Regions from separate parts of the Paenibacillus sp. 1781tsa1 genome, predicted to be linked through region 2. Evidence: riboswitches for the same ligand, from Rfam matches in the RefSeq annotation. Region 2 holds a riboswitch; each other region holds the start of a gene.
What was found. A riboswitch is a leader RNA that binds a small molecule or an ion and turns the genes downstream of it on or off. The one in region 2 is predicted to bind thiamine pyrophosphate.
Positions count from the first base shown of each region.

Region 1 (4,216 bases), 510 kb from region 2:
TACGTTCGGTCGATCCCGGTCTGATTGAAATGGGCAAAGTATATGGACTCAGCCGTTGGTCCCTCTATAAGGACATTATCCTGCCTGGTGCATTGCCTTCCATTCTGGTGGGCATTCGCTATGCACTTGGCATCATGTGGCTGACACTCATCGTAGCCGAGACGGTTGCGGCGGATGCCGGGATTGGATACATGGCGATGAACGCGCGGGAATTCATGCAAATGGACGTAATTGTCTTAAGTATTCTGCTATATGCCCTGCTGGGCAAGTTGTCCGATACCATCGCCAAATGGCTGGAACGGCGCTGGCTGCGCTGGAACCCGGCTTTATCCCGCAAGTAAAGCCAAAGGAGCGTGAATGAATCCATGAGCACAAGTCAGATCAGCCCCTTTCTTCAAGTGCATGGGGTCCAGAAATCGTATGATCAGCGCACGATTCTATCCGACATCAACGTCAGTGTAAGACAAGGGGAGTTTGTAGCCATCGTTGGACGAAGCGGCTGTGGCAAAAGTACGCTGCTGCGTCTGATCGCCGGGCTGGAACCCCCCTCTTCCGGAAGCATTATGCTGGGTAACAGAAAGCTTGGCACTACAGCACCTGAGACACGATTTCTGTTTCAGGAAGCCCGGCTGCTGCCTTGGAAATCCGTGCTCGACAATGTACGGCTGGGCATCCCCGACAAGAACAAGGAGGATGCACGCCAGTCGCTTCGCAATGTAGGACTTGGAGAGCGTGAAGGTGACTGGCCAGGAGTATTATCAGGCGGGCAAAAACAACGTGTCGCCTTGGCACGGGCACTCGCAAGTCATCCGCGATTATTGCTGCTGGATGAACCGCTCGGTGCATTGGATGCATTGACCCGTATTGAGATGCAGCAATTAATCGAACGCTTGTGGGTAGAAGAAGGTCTGACTGTCATTCTGGTCACGCATGATGTCAGTGAGGCGGTCGCGCTGGCTGACAGGGTGCTGTTAATTGAGGACGGTCATATAACGATGGATACCCGAATTACGCTGGAGCGGCCACGCGTTCGGGACAGCGGGTTTGCTCATTTTGAAAATCTGATTCTGAATCGGTTGTTGACTCCTCCACAAGAAACAGCACAGCAGATTGCCCAGAAACAGATATCATTCTCGATCTAATTCCACTGGAAAGAAGGTATGATCATGCAATCCCTCTCACCTGTTCCCTCTCCTCCTGTCAAAGACCTGTTAAATCAAATTCCAGCCTATACACCTGCCAAATCCATGGAACAGATTCGGCGGGAGTTGGGATTGGAAAGTGTCGATCGACTCGCAGCGAACGAGAATCCGTTTGGATCTTCTCCCCTTGCAGCCGAAGCGGTCAGATCGCTGGGCTCCGATCTTTTGGCACAATACCCCGATGGTTCCAGCCAACTGCTGCGTGATAAACTTGCGGAACGTCTGGGTGTTCGTACCTCCCAACTGGTATTTGGCAGTGGATCATTCGAGCTCCTGACTCTGACCGCCCAAGCATATCTTAATCCCGGCGAGGAATCACTCATTCCGGTCCCCTCCTTTAATTGGTATAAGGGTGCTACGCTGCTGGCAGGCGGGGTCATTCATGAAGTACCTTTGGTCAACCATTCGCTGGACCTGGAGCAATTCCGGCAACGGATTAATGCTTCTACCCGAATTATTTGGCTTTGCAATCCGAATAATCCGACCGGAACCATTTTCACGGCAGATGCCTTACTTGGTTTACTCGAACATGTTCCCTCCCATGTCGTGGTTGTCCTGGACGAAGCGTATTATGAATTCGCGGAAAGTGAAGATTATCCTGATACGGTTAAGCTGCTGGAGCAGTACAATAATCTGATTATTTTACGGACCTTCTCCAAAATATATGGACTTGCCGGCCTACGAATCGGATATGGCATCGGGAATGAAAGTATCATTGAAGGCATTAACCGGGTCAAGCTGCCCATCAGTCTGACAGCCACATCCCAAGCCGCTGCTTCGGCCAGTCTGGATGATCATGAATTTGTCTCTCATTGCCTGGATTACAATCGTCAGGGACGGGAAACGTTAATGCAATCCTTTGATCAGTGGAACTTACCCTACATCCCTTCCGAAACGAATTTCATCATGGTTGATCTGCTGCAGGATAGTGGCCCGATTACCCAAGAATTGTTGAACAGAGGCATCTCTGTCCGCGGCGGTACCGAATTCGGTATGCCTACCTGGCTTCGGATTACGATTGGCACGCCTGAGCAGATTGTCCGTCTGATCGGTCAGCTTGATTCGCTGTTACATTCAAGCGGTTAGAATCCTGGGTTACTTTTCTAACTTACAGTACTCACATTCTTTCCAAGCACCCCCTTTACATTCCACTTGCATGTGATATATGCTGAACACACAACTGCATATCTTGAACTTTTGCACTAGGGGAGCCTTGCGGCTGAGACGAATATGACTATTCGGACCCTTTGAACCTGATCTGGATCATACCAGCGGAGGGAAGTGGAGCGGCCTCTCAGTAAGCGGATTTTTTCATGTTGATGATGAAATTTAATGTGAATTGAACTTACAGACCCACTCATTTCTCCGGAAATGGGTGGGTCTTTTTCGCGTTCTGCGGGCAGATCAGAAGGTGTAATTAAAGATTCCGCAGTTTGAAGTTGAATTTGGAATAACAAGGGGGAACAGAACGAGATGGATAATAACATAACCATTCACAACATGAGCTACGCTTTCCCGGGAAAAAGGGATTCCCCCGTGCTCTCCAATGTGTCGATGCGTGTAGCCAACGGCGAATTCGTCTCGCTCATCGGCTCCAGCGGCTCCGGTAAAAGCACCCTTTTCAAGCTGCTGGCAGGCCTGCTTGAGCCAACCCATGGAACCATAGAAATTCCTTGGGTCCCTGAAGGAAAGCGACTGGGGCAGGTGGCCTATATGCCACAAAAGGACCTCCTGTTATCCTGGCGAACCGTCATGGAGAATTGCATGCTCCCCGCTGAACTTGCTCCAGAGCGGCAGGATAAGGGAAGAATTCGCGCGGACATTCTGGCAGGGCTCGACAGATTTGGCTTATCCGGCTACGCGCATGCTTACCCGGACGAGCTGTCGGGTGGCATGCGCCAGCGTGTCGCGCTGCTTCGTACTTTGCTGACAGGTGGCCAACTCATGCTGCTGGATGAACCATTCGGTGCACTCGATGCCTTAACCAAACGGGAGATGCATCGCTGGCTGCTGGAGCTCTGGGAAGGCCTGGGTAAAACCGTGTTGTTCATTACACATGACATTGAAGAGGCCCTGCTTCTCAGTGATCGGATTATCCTGTTAACTCCTGGGCGCCAAGGCCAACAGCTACAGGATTTGACGGTACCTTTGCCACGTCCAAGACATTCGGACATGATCTACGAACCGGCGCTCGTTCAGATGAGACGACGACTGGAGGAACAATTGCATGCGAGAAGGTAACTTGGGAGACTGCATGAAGGATAACGTAAGGCGTTGGCTTGCCCGTTATGGTCTGTTTCTTTGGCTCATGCTCTTGCTGCTTGTCTTCTGGGAGTGGATTGTACGTATGGGATGGGTACCCTCCTTCATCATTCCAGCCCCAACGGCGATTGCCAGCTCCCTGTATGAGCATCGCTACCTCCTGCTGGCCACACATCTGCCTGCTACCTTGATGGAGGTTGTCGTTGGTTTTGGCTTGTCCATTGGTGCAGGAATTGCACTTGCAACGGGAATGCATATGAATCGGTCGATTGAAAAAGCGTTATATCCCTTCATCGTAATCAGTCAGACGATCCCGCTGATTGCCCTGTCCCCCGTCTTCATCCTATGGTTTGGCTACACGCTGTGGAGCAAAGTCGCGGTGGTATTCCTAATCGCCTTCTTCCCCATTGTGGTGAGTACCTATGATGGCCTGCGCCAGGGTGATCCAGAGCAGCGTGAACTGCTGCTCACCATGGGGGCCAGCAAGTGGGATATTTTTTGCAAACTCCAGGTTCCACTGGCACTTCCCTCTTTTTTCTCGGGACTAAAGATGTCTGTGGTGTACTGCGTGGTTGGTGCAACGATTGGCGAATGGCTCGGTGGCAGCAAAGGTCTCGGATACTTCAGCCGCCGCATGTCCAGCAACATGAACACGGACGCGATGTTCGCCGCTATTGTGCTGTTATCCCTGCTCGGGATCGTTTTGTTTGTACTGATTGCCTGGCTGGAAAAACGGTTTAACACACCCCGTC
Region 1 is NZ_JAMYWY010000001.1:983,466-987,681, reverse strand. Features, by position in the region: gene NKT06_RS04465 (ABC transporter permease subunit) at 1-341, shown strand, start outside; gene NKT06_RS04460 (ATP-binding cassette domain-containing protein) at 366-1,142, shown strand; gene hisC (histidinol-phosphate transaminase) at 1,167-2,288, shown strand; TPP riboswitch at 2,397-2,499, shown strand; gene NKT06_RS04450 (ABC transporter ATP-binding protein) at 2,676-3,443, shown strand; gene NKT06_RS04445 (ABC transporter permease) at 3,430-4,216, shown strand, end outside.
Region 1: another riboswitch for thiamine pyrophosphate. It lies ahead of NKT06_RS04450 (ABC transporter ATP-binding protein); the one in region 2 lies ahead of NKT06_RS02300 (ABC transporter substrate-binding protein).

Region 2 (4,216 bases):
CGAGTGGCCCCAGAATGATCAACTGATATGGAAGTGCCAGACTGAAGTTATGAGCAATTGTATGAAGGTACGTACGAAGTAAGGATGCCCCATTTAATTGGTCCGCGAGATATGCTGAAATCATTCCGTACAAAGACATGATCAGAACCATGCCAATCACCATGAAAAATGACATAGCGAGCACGCCCAAGATACTGTTGGACTTGTCAAAAGGTAAGGAAAATGCAATTTTTCTTGCTAAAGGTCCAACAATAAAGGACTCCACCAGGAACGCAATGACAAAACACAGTATGAATTGAAGCAATATATCAAGCGCGGACATCTTGCCAAGTAACCCACTGTGCCATAAATTGAAAGTCATCATGATGGCGACCATTCCTGTACACATCATTAATCCGAAAACAATCTGTTCCTTCTTGCTTATTGGCAATTCTCTCATCCTCTCTGTTTACCTTCGTAATTATAGAGATGATGAACCCCTCCACATAAGTGAACATTCCGTGAACAAATCTGGTTTTCAAGTTTAGATGAACTGGAGAAAAATTCAATCTCAAGAGAATGCGATTTTTTCTACAACATAAATTTCCAGAGAAAAGACAGTTTGGATAAAGCTGTGATTGCTATTCGTTTGAAAACAGAGCCTTTCTGATTCGTAGATTCTGCTGGATGCTCACCTTTAACCGCGAGTGTACTATGTGCACGTTTGATATCCATAGCCTCTGTTAGTTGGTTGGCGAATGCAGAACCGGAAATGACCACAGCGGATTCGGTATTTAGAAAGGCAGATCTGGGATCAAGATTATACGAACCAACCATGCTGAGGTAATCATCCATGACAAATGATTTGCCGTGTATGGAATAAGGGCCTTCGTATTCATAAATGGCCAGACTGGTATCAAGCAACCGTTCCTTAGAGCTTAAGTATCCCGCGAAAGCCAAAGGGTTAGGGGTTTGCTGGATTGAATTGGTCAGCATGACCCATTCTGCTTTTGGATTCATCGACAGATGTACTGCTTTCTCCATTTTCTTGGTAGGAATGGCATATGGCGTCTGAAGGTACACTTTCGAGTTTGCTTGATTGGCGAAATGAACAAATGTTCTCCACATGATCGGGTCTTTATACAGCCTTTTGATTGGATTGTGAATGAAAGCAACGTGGTCGGAATGAAGCGCTCCTCGAACCCATTCCTTTGGCAACACTTTAACAAAAGGATCACTCTGAGCTTGTGCTTCTTTATATAACTCTGCCAGCTGAGCCAGCTCTTTTAACCCTTTTGCATGATGCTGACGTTTTGCATGTTTTTCTGGTTTGGTGAATGGATGGTTCCATAACTGATCTATATATTGTTTCATTTCAACAACCGTGCTGTTTGTATTATCGTTTGGATTGTAAACAAGGACATCCCGATCGAAAACATAGTCTTTTGGGGGTTGCAATGCCATGTATTTATCACCAATATTTTGGCCGCCAATGATGCCATATGTGTTGTCGACAAGAAGGATCTTGTCATGCAGACGATTATGCCAGGTCCATGGCATAAATAGGTGGAGTGGTTCATAATATCTCAATTCCACATTGGGGTGAGCTGCAATGGCATCCGGAATATCACGCAATTCTCCACGCATGCTGTGAAAAATCCCGTCTAAAATGATTCGAACTTGAACACCCCGATCAGCCGCATCGAATAAAGCAGCAAAAAAGAGTTGAGATGTTTTTCCTTTTTGGATGGAGTAATACGCCAGGTCGATGCTTGTTTTTGCCTCTCGAATGGTCTGGATTCTCACCTGTCCCGATTGAAAGCCATCCTCCAAAAGCATTACGCGATCTGTTGTACTTCCTTCTGTTAACGATTTTTGCACATCTGTATTTTCAATACTTGATGGAGACGGAACCAAAAATAAAAGATAAGCTGTGAAAAAAACGTAGGCACTATAGCACAGAATCATTGCGATTATGGTTTTAAGGATCATTCAGTACTCCCCCATTTTTATGTAAAAGTATTTATTTGTATAGCAGTACTATCTCCTTTTGTATCTAAATTATGTTGTTTAAATTAATCAAGCTGCTCCGGTGTCTCCCCATCCAGTTCCTGACTGGACACGAATGGGCCTCTGGCCTATAATTACACCTAGTAATGCCCGTAACTTCATAGTTTCCCAGGGGAGTCGGAATTGGCCGGCTGAGAGTGTATCCCACCAAGATACTAACCCTTAGACCTGATCTGGATCATGCCAGCGTAGGAATCGGAGTATATCGAAATGGCACAGCCCTTTGGCTGGACGCCACCTCTCTAACGCCTGCACGCGTCCCGGATTACGGGACGCTTTTTTTTGTTTTATTTATCCAAACAAAAATAAGTCATCCAGATCCAACTGGTATAAATCTGTCGATTTATGCAAGATGATTGGATATGAAGCCAAGGAGTACCCCGTGCCACCCGGCCGGACATACCGAAGGAGAGAATCACAGATGAAATGGCGTAAAACAATGGGACTGTTGCTCTTATGTGTACTACTGGTGACTGTGGCCGCATGTGGCGGCAAAGAAGCTGCCCCAGCAGAACAGAACGGCAACACGAATACGGAAAGCAGCAACGAAGGTGGCACGGCTGCCTTGAAGGATATTAAAGTCGTGCTCGACTGGACACCAAATACGAATCATACCGGCTTGTATGCGGCTGTAGATCAAGGTTTTTATAAGGCCGAAGGCTTGAACGTGGAGATTGTTCAACCAGGTGCCGGTGGCGCAGATACGATGGTTGCATCCAATGAAGTGCCGTTCGGCGTAAGTTATCAGGAAAGTGTAACTCAAGCCCGCACACAAGGTGTTCCACTCGTCTCCATCGCAGCGGTTATTCAGCATAATACATCCGGGTTTGCTGCTCCCGCGGATCGGAATATTAAATCACCAAAAGATTTTGAAGGCAAAACCTATGGCGGCTGGGGTTCCCCTGTAGAAGAAGCGGTGATGCAATCCATTATGGAAGGCGAAGGCGCGGATGTATCCAAAGTAAAAAACATTAACATGGGTGATGCCGACTTTTTCACCGCAGTGAAACGGGATATTGATTTTGCATGGATTTTCTACGCCTGGACGGGGATTGAAGCTGAACTGCGCGGAGAACCGATCGACATGTTATATGTGAAGGATTATTCAGATGCACTGGATTACTACACGCCTGTTCTCGTAACCAACGAGCAGACGATTCAGAACGATCCTGAGCTGGTGAAAGCATTCCTGAAGGCTACTTCGGAAGGATATCAGTATGCGATTGATCATCCCGAAGACGCCGCGAACATTCTAATCAAGGCTGTACCAGATCTGGATAAGGACCTGGTACTGGCAAGCCAGAAATGGCTGAGTCCGAAGTACACAGATGACGCCCCGCGCTGGGGAGAACAAAAACAGGAAGTGTGGCAGAACTACACCGACTGGATGTTTAGCAAAAAACTGCTGGATGAACAGGTCGACGTGAGCAAAGCATATACGAACGCGTTTTTACCCCAATAAAAATTGCTTAAGTTTAACTTTTTTACACAAGAACGAAGAGTGCAGAACCCATCTGAAGAAGCGAAGCGCTCACCTAAAAGCTTTCTGAAAGAAAGCTCCTTCGGAAGCATATGCTATCCCCGGATTTCCTCCATTAGAATTCATTAAAGAAATCCGGGGATAACAGTGATCGGAAGAGGGTACTGCAATCGGAGTGATAAGTGTAAACCTGGTTCAATTCATGCAATTTATCACGAAAGGAGCCGTGATCTCTCATGGCAAGTACACTACTTAGCATTCAGGTTATTCCGAAAACGCCAAATGGCGAGAACTCTTATCCTTATGTAGATCGCGCCATTGAAGTTATTCAGCAATCTGGATTGAAATATCAGGTGAACGCGCTCGACACCACGATGGAGGGGGAACTGGAGGAACTGCTAGAGGTTGTCCGCAAAATGCACGAAGTACTCGTCGAGGCTGGCAGCCCAAGCATCATCTCCCAGATCAAGATCGCCCATAGCCCTGCTGGCTTCAGCATGGATACCCTGACGGAGAAATATCGCTAATGCATGCCTATTGGAAAAATGTATGGCCGCCCATTGTGGCGGTTATTCTCTTTATAGGGATATGGCAGGGAGCCGTCTCCCTGTTCCATATCGAGAAATGGATGCTGCCAGCACCGTCCGATATCGCCCGCGAAGCGGCATCCCAGGCTGATCGGCTTGG
Region 2 is NZ_JAMYWY010000001.1:477,411-481,626, reverse strand. Features, by position in the region: gene NKT06_RS02310 (DUF2798 domain-containing protein) at 1-439, opposite strand, end outside; gene NKT06_RS02305 (phospholipase D-like domain-containing protein) at 571-1,971, opposite strand; TPP riboswitch at 2,150-2,262, shown strand; gene NKT06_RS02300 (ABC transporter substrate-binding protein) at 2,471-3,511, shown strand; gene NKT06_RS02295 (thiamine-binding protein) at 3,766-4,056, shown strand; gene NKT06_RS02290 (ABC transporter permease) at 4,056-4,216, shown strand, end outside.

Region 3 (4,216 bases), 3.5 Mb from region 2:
CTGAACTGTTTACATTACTTTCAGAAAAGATGAGACCTGTGCTAGAATAGGGTTTCGGAACAATAATAAAAGTAATGTCTAATAGATAGGAGCAACCTCATCTTATGAGTTTATTGTCAGTAGAGAACGTGAGTCACAATTTTGGAGATCGCACGTTATTTAAAAATGTATCGTTTCGTTTACTCGCCGGAGAGCGCGTAGGACTTGTTGGTGCCAATGGTGTGGGTAAATCCACATTAATGAACATCCTTACCGGTAAATTGCTTAAAGATAGTGGAAAAGTGGAATGGACACCTAAGGTCCGTTATGGATATCTGGATCAGCACACAAAGCTTACGCCAGGCAAAACCATTCGTGACGTGCTTAAGGATGCATTCCTTCCGTTACTTGAATTGGAAAAAGAAATGATGAATATTACGGACCAGATGGCAGATGCAGATCCAGATAAGCTGGAGCAGTTGCTGGAAGAGATGGGCGATATTCAGGAACAACTGGAACAGGGCGACTTTTATCTGATTGACGTAAAAGTGGAAGAGATGGCCAATGGTCTTGGTTTGTCCGCAATTGGTCTTGATCGGGATGTCGCAGCTCTAAGTGGTGGACAACGTACCAAGGTGCTACTTGCCAAGCTTCTGCTCGAGAAACCTACAGCTCTTTTGCTGGATGAGCCGACCAACTATCTGGATGTAGAGCACATTGAATGGCTGTCACGTTACCTAAAGGATTACCCGCACGCATTTCTCCTAATCTCCCATGACACGGAATTCATGAATGAAGTCGTAAATGTCATTTATCATTTGGAATTTGCCAAATTAACGAGATATGCAGCGAACTATAACAAGTTCCTTGAGATGGCTGATATGAATAAAGCCCAGCATATTGATGCATACGAGAAGCAGCAAGAGTACATCAAGAAGCAGGAAGATTTCATTCAGCGTAACAAGGCACGTGCTTCAACTTCAGGTCGAGCGAAGAGCCGGGAGAAACAGCTGGACAGAATTGAACGTATTGATCGCCCAGATGAAGCGGCCAAACCAACGTTCAAATTCAAGGATGCCCGCGCGAGCAGCAAAACGGTCTTTGAGGGCATTGATTTTGAAATTGGATACACGTATCCTTTGCTGCCCAAAATGACGATGACGATTGAACGTGGTGAGAAAATTGCCATCGTAGGCTGTAATGGTGTGGGTAAATCTACACTGCTAAAAACCATCCTGGGAAAAATATCTCCACTGAGTGGAAAGACTTTCTTGGGAGATTATCTCGAAACGGCCTATTTCGAGCAGGAGGTTCGTGCTGGAAATATTACGCCGATCGAGGATGTCTGGAATGAGTTTTCACATTTGACTCAGAATGAGGTTCGGGGTCATCTTGCTCGCTGCGGGTTGAAAAATGAGCACATTACTCGCCCGCTTAACATGCTGAGTGGTGGAGAACAGGCCAAGGTTCGTTTATGCAAACTCTTAATGCGTGAAAGCAACTGGATTTTATTCGATGAGCCAACGAACCATCTGGATGTCACAGCCAAAGCGGAGTTGCAACGGGCCTTGAAAGAATTTAAGGGAACGGTGTTACTGGTATCTCATGAACCTGATTTCTACGAGGGTTGGGTCACCAAAACATGGAATGTCGAGGAATGGTCTGAGAAAAACTAGACGATTGAAGACAATGTTTAACAGAAATGACGGTGACAAAAAAATCCGTCTATGGTAACATAGGCTACAACTTCATATGAACACTAGGGGGGCCGCACGATGCGGCTGAGATGGAAGAATGCGATTCCGGACCCTTTGCACCTGATCTGGATCATACCAGCGTAGGGAAGTGGCGAGCGCGTTTCAGTGAATGACGTGAGCAAACGGCAACTCGAAAAGATTTCAACCGTCTGCTTAGCGAATTGAAACATGCAGTTGCGTGTATATCGTTAAGGCTATAGGTCTTTAGCTGTATTGCACGAAATGAACTGTATGCATCAGTCAGTCATCTGGATATATAATTAATACGCAGCCACTCCCCTACGGGAGTGGCTTTTTTGTGTTTTCATAGCATTCACGCCTGGAAGGAAAGGGAGGGTACGGCAATTTTTCATGAACATGTTCACGAATCATTTGAATTGCATGTTGTATCTACGGGGGCAGGAGATCGATCATCTTTTGTAAAAGCAGCCAAGGACGTTTGGCCATGGGTGGACTATATTCACATACGAGAGAAACAACTTACATGGCAAGACAAGATCGGTTGGGCTGAAAGTCTGCGTAGCGTTGGCGTTCCATCTTGTCGCATCGTTATCAATGGTTCAGAATTGCCTTCACAGAATGCCATCTATGGCGGTGTACATTGGGGGCAAGAGGCTTTGCGCAAGTACAACTCCTACAATGCTGTCATAAGCAAAATGCAGCGACTTCGTCTGGGTGTATCTGTTCATTCCATCGATGAGGCAAAAATCGCTGAAGAACAGGGAGCCGATTACCTTTTCTTCGGGCATATCTACTCAACCAACAGTAAGCCAGATCTTGAACCAAGAGGATTATATGCTCTTGATGAAATATGCAGAGGTGTCTCCATTCCTGTCATGGCGATCGGGGGTATAAAGCCGGGAAATATTCACGCGATTCGCTCTGCGGGCGCACAGGGAGTCGCTGTGATCTCGAATGTATGGGCGAGCGATTCACCGGATCGGGCCGCTGCATCATTAAGGCAGGCTATCCTTGCTACAAGAAGTCTGAGCCGCTGAAAGGAGATGAGAGGATGAAAGAGATCGTAACGGGTCAGAACAGGAATCATTTCAGTCATCAACTGAAATCTGAAACGGAATCAAGAAGCAAAAGTGTAACAAATAATCCGGATAAGATTCATGCAGAAACGATTATTGTAGGCGGAGGCGTTGTTGGTTGTGCCATTGCATATGAGATTGCTTCCCGTGGACAGGATGTTTTGTTGCTGGAGCGTTCGGCGATTGCGAGAGGCACTTCTTGCGCAGCGGCTGGAATGCTGGCGGCGGATAGTGAGGATTTTGCTCATCCTTTAATGGCTAAGCTTGCCAGGCAGAGTAGAGAGTTACTTATTGAGCAACAAGTGCTAATGGATACCCTCAGCGGGGTTAAGATTGGCCTGCAACGCCATGGATTCCTAACCCCGTTTCGATCATACAGCGAATTAAGCCGCTATAAGAACAATCGAAATTCTGCTCTGTCTGCTGATGAGGTATGGTGGGATCGTTCGGTTGTGCAACAAGAGGCAACATGGCTTAACAGAGATACGTATGGAGCCTACTACAGACCTTACGAGAGTGAGATTCTTCCATTCCATCTAACGAAGGCATACGCTGAATCCGCTCAAGCATTGGGAGCGCGTGTTATGGAGGACATACAGGGTATACGTGTGCTAGCAAACGAACAAGGCGTGCAGGGGATCACCACATCGATCGGCGAGATGAAATGCAAACATGTCATTATAGCCGCTGGATTACAGAGTGAAAAGTTGATGAGACATGTGAATCTGAGCTTACCTGTGTGGTCGGTAAAAGGAGAAATAGCCGCCGTTCAGTTCTCAGATGAACATGCAGGGTACAGACCTGACAGAACGGTGTATGCAGAGGATATCTATATTGTTCCCAAAGCCAATGGCGAAGTTTGGCTCGGGGCAACCAGTCTGCCAGGCAGAACGGACCTGAACGTTTCTGTACAGAGTGTTCAGAAGTTGCTAACAGCGGCTACCTACTGGGTACCTGGGATGAAAGAAGCGCGATTCATGCGAGCGTGGGCAGGCGTAAGACCGGCAACTCCAGATGGGCTGCCTTATATTGGTGAATGCAAGAGTATACCCGGGCTGTTCGCCGCCTGTGGGCATTACCGTAACGGTATCTTGCTTAGTGCGATAACAGGCAGACTTATCGCGGAGTTGCTCGCTGGCAAAAGCTCAGAAGAACTCGGAATTGAGGCGCTGAGTCCTGAGCGATTGAACAGAAAGGGAGTGGTGCAATGAATATCATTGTTAATGGTCAACGGATGGAGATTGATGACGGATTGAATCGTGTAGATAAACTGCTCCATTCATTTGACCTGCAAGTCAAGACTGTAGTTGTTGAGCTGAACAGGCATATCTTAACGCGTGAGTACCATGAGTCAACGACATTAAGAGAAGGCGATCGAATCGAGATTGTACATTTTGTAGGAGGCGGTTGATGATGTTGAACATCGGTAAATATACGTTTGAG
Region 3 is NZ_JAMYWY010000001.1:4,021,908-4,026,123, reverse strand. Features, by position in the region: gene NKT06_RS17660 (ABC-F family ATP-binding cassette domain-containing protein) at 105-1,655, shown strand; TPP riboswitch at 1,731-1,840, shown strand; gene NKT06_RS17655 (thiamine phosphate synthase) at 2,033-2,734, shown strand; gene thiO (glycine oxidase ThiO) at 2,749-3,984, shown strand; gene thiS (sulfur carrier protein ThiS) at 3,981-4,184, shown strand; gene NKT06_RS17640 (thiazole synthase) at 4,187-4,216, shown strand, end outside.
Region 3: another riboswitch for thiamine pyrophosphate. It lies ahead of NKT06_RS17655 (thiamine phosphate synthase); the one in region 2 lies ahead of NKT06_RS02300 (ABC transporter substrate-binding protein).

Region 4 (4,216 bases), 230 kb from region 2:
GTTACGCAATTGTTATATAGTTCTTAAGATATATGGGTAACATTACCTTAGTGTGTAAATTACAGGGGATTAAGTCTTATAAAAAGGAAAAATTTACACGTTGGCATATTTCAATTTTGGCTCTTTTTGGTTTACAGATGAGACCGTTTCTCATATAATTTATGTAACCAAGTTTCATGTGATGAAACATGAGGAGGGCATTATGCCATGGAAGATCGTAAGTTAACCGTCCGGGCTGTGGAACGGGCGCTGGATATATTATTATGTTTTACCACTCGCAGTGATCTGGGACTCACCGAGATTGCCAGCCAGATCGGCCTGCACAAAAGTACAGTGCACCGTTTGATGGCTACGCTGGAGGATCGAGGGTTCGTGATCCGCGATGCAGCGACAGAGAAGTACCGACTTGGCATCCGAATCTGGGAGCTGTCGGCTCATATGTCTCGCAGTGATGATCCCGCTATTCTGCTGCTGCCTGCGATGGAGCGACTGAGAGATCGATTGGGGGAGACCGTGAGTCTGTACCTGCGTGATGGCAGTGAACGGATTCGGATTCAGGCTGTGCAAAGTGATCAGGCGATTCGCCGAGTCGCTCCCGTTGGTGTTAGACTTCCGCTGTCTGTGGGCGCTTCCAGCAAAGTCTTGATGGCGTTTGCCACGGATGAGGATCGTGAGGAACTGATGAACGGGCCGGAATGGCCGGTGTTTATTGATCCGGCGGTGTATTTGGCGCAGATGGGAGATATCCGGGATAACGGGTATGCGACAAGTTATGAGGAGCGTGAGCCGGGAGCTGCCGCGGTATCTGTACCGATTATGGATCGCAGAGGCAATATTGCAGCTGCCCTCTCGGTCTCAGGGCCTGTCAGTCGACTCTCGCAGGAGACATTGCATGAATACGCACCGGTGCTAAAGGAAGCTGCTACGCAGATGGGCCTCATGTTATCCTGATGTTGATGTAAGGTTTTTCTCCAATTGAATTGGTGTTCTGGAATATAAAGGTTGTTTTTATGTTCCGGTTGCGCTACTCTGTAATGGACGGCCCAACGGGGCCAGCTTCATTGAATATGTACGGCGGCTTATGTATGCCGCAACTTGTTAACGTTACTGGGGGAGTCCGAATTGTCCGGACTGAGACGGAATCGCATGAGATTCCGGACCCTTAGCACCTGATCTGGATCATACCAGCGTAGGGAAGTAATCGGCGATATGACCACAACCACCACATGTGTGACTCTTGCGGGACTCCGTTATGGAGCTGCAACCAGGAGCATTATTGGTGATGGACATTAAAGTCGGTTCCTTCGGGGACCGGCTTTTTTATATACAGTGAACGGGCGAGATAATACACATTCCATGGACTGCTTTTTCAATAACCTGCGAAAGTGGGCTTGGATGAAGAGAGATGTCATCACAGGTTCATGATCTGTGGTACCCTCCGTTCTGTCGTTAACTGTACATGAATAATGTCTCCCCCTTGGTCTGGTGTAGGATCGCTCTTTCTTCTCTGCGCTCTGCATGATTTGGGATAGGTGCGTAAGCGAGCTGATGACGATACCAACCAAACCAAGTGAACGAACACGGAGGAGGAGACGAGTAAACATGAGTACAGGAAATCAAACAGAACAACAAGCGATGGAACAGGAACATAACGGTCAGCAGGTGGAAAAGGAAACAAGCGCGGCCGGACGGGTTCAGCCCTTTCCGGGCAGCCGCAAAGTCTACATTCAGGGCTCACGGCCGGACATAGCTGTACCGGAGCGTGAGATAGCCCTTCATGACACGAATACTCCCCAAGGGGTGGAGCATAACGAACCGCTGCGTGTCTACGATACGAGCGGCCCCATGACGGATCCCGCATTTCATGCGGATATCCGTGCAGGTCTGCCAACCCTGCGCACCCGCTGGATCACAGAGCGTGGCGATGTCGAAGCTTATCAGGGCCGTACGGTTAAACCGGAGGATAACGGATTAAAGCCCGGCGGAAAGAGAGCCGGCGCCGAAGAGTACCCCGGATTACGTGGCAAACCCCTGCGGGCACAGAGCGGACGCTGCGTGACCCAGATGCACTACGCGAGGCAGGGAGTCATTACGGCAGAGATGGAATTCGCCGCCATTCGTGAGGGCGTGGAACCGGAATTTGTACGGCAGGAGCTGGCGAGTGGACGGGCGATTCTGCCATCCAACATCAACCATCCGGAGAGTGAGCCAATGTTGATCGGTCGTCATTTTCACGTGAAGATCAATGCTAACATTGGTAATTCTGCCGTATCCTCTTCCATCGAGGAAGAGGTCGAGAAGATGTCTTGGGCGGTACGCTGGGGATCGGATACCGTGATGGATCTGTCCACAGGTAAAAACATTCATACTACCCGGGAATGGATCATCCGTAATTCACCGGTGCCGATTGGTACGGTGCCGCTGTATCAGGCGCTGGAGAAGGTGAATGGAGAGGCTGAAGCGCTGACCTGGGAATTATACCGTGACACGCTCATTGAGCAGGCAGAGCAGGGCGTGGACTACTTTACGATTCATGCAGGCGTGCTGCTGCGTTATATCCCTATGACTGCCAAGCGGATGACAGGCATTGTGTCCCGGGGCGGTTCCATTATGGCAGCATGGTGCCTTGCGCATCATCAGGAGAATTTTTTGTACACTCATTTTGAAGAAATCTGCGAGATTATGAAAAGGTATGATGTGGCTTTTTCGCTGGGAGATGGACTTCGTCCAGGCAGTATCTACGATGCGAATGATGAAGCACAGATGGCGGAACTGGCTACGCTCGGGGAACTGACGCAGATCGCATGGAAGCATGATGTGCAGGTGATGATCGAAGGGCCGGGTCACGTGCCGATGCATAAGATCAAAGAGAATGTGGATCTGCAGATGGAGATATGCCAAGAGGCACCGTTCTACACACTTGGACCACTGACGACCGACATTGCCCCGGGATACGACCATATTACGTCCGCCATTGGTGCGGCCATGATTGGCTGGTTTGGCACGTCGATGCTCTGTTATGTTACGCCAAAAGAACATTTGGGCCTGCCCAACAAGGATGATGTGCGGGAAGGGGTCATCGCCTACAAGATCGCAGCTCATGCCGCTGATCTGGCAAAAGGCCATCCGCGTGCTCAACGCCGCGATGACGCATTGTCCAAGGCACGGTTCGAGTTCCGCTGGCGTGACCAGTTCAACCTTTCGCTGGACCCGGAACGGGCGCTGTCCTACCATGATGAGACGCTACCGGCAGAAGGGGCCAAAGAAGCTCATTTCTGCTCCATGTGCGGACCTAAGTTCTGTAGCATGCGCATTACGCAGGACATTCGTGCTTACGCTGCTGAACAGAAATTGCCTGAAGACGAGGCCGTAGCCGCAGGGATGCAGGCGAAGGCTGAGGAGTACCGGATGCGGTAGGTGAGATTGGAGATTGATAGTGTAGCCCAATAAAAAACAGTTCATCACATACAATGAGTGATGAACTGTTTTTTTGTTTGTAGCCTTCAGATTAGCTCTATTGGATTTAACTGAATATTGGCCGTCTTTCACAGATATCTATACTATAGTTTACTTCATTTTACTCCAAATTCGAAACAGAATACCTGCAATGACAAACAGTATGCCGTCCGCTAGTTTAAGACTTCCACCGTAGATAAACGCAGAACAGGCCAAGCCTATAATAAACAAAATTAGAATGTATAAGTAACGCACTAGCATTCACTCCTCTACAATAAATGGAACTGTGCTTAACATATCTTAAGAGTGTGAATCTAATAAGATATAATGTTCTTAATACTCAGAGTAAATTAATAGTAGAAATCTTTTAGTGTTCCTCTGGAATCATTATTGGCTGAGCCCGAAAAACTAACGCTCAAAGCTCCAAAAGATAATCCAACACTACCAGAACCTTTAATATGATAATAATTGGATTGTATCTGGGAGAGACCACTTTGATTTCCTTGCTTTTTATGTTCTATTGTAAAGACAGCGGCGGCAACCTGTTCTGTTATAATAATGCCCCCTTTGAGATCAGCATTGAATCCAACACCACTCTCACCAGTATATGAAAAATTACGTCCACTTCCTAAAGTTGTAAAAGTAGAGTTCCCACTGTACTTAACTTTATCTTCATAATATGCAGAACCTGGGACGGCTCTCCAAATATCTTTATCGAAAGAAGCGCCATAGGCATCGGATAAACGCCATACAGGCATTG
Region 4 is NZ_JAMYWY010000001.1:712,119-716,334, forward strand. Features, by position in the region: gene NKT06_RS03345 (IclR family transcriptional regulator) at 208-951, shown strand; TPP riboswitch at 1,100-1,213, shown strand; gene thiC (phosphomethylpyrimidine synthase ThiC) at 1,636-3,417, shown strand; gene NKT06_RS03355 (hypothetical protein) at 3,568-3,711, opposite strand; gene NKT06_RS03360 (hypothetical protein) at 3,807-4,216, opposite strand, start outside.
Region 4: another riboswitch for thiamine pyrophosphate. It lies ahead of thiC (phosphomethylpyrimidine synthase ThiC); the one in region 2 lies ahead of NKT06_RS02300 (ABC transporter substrate-binding protein).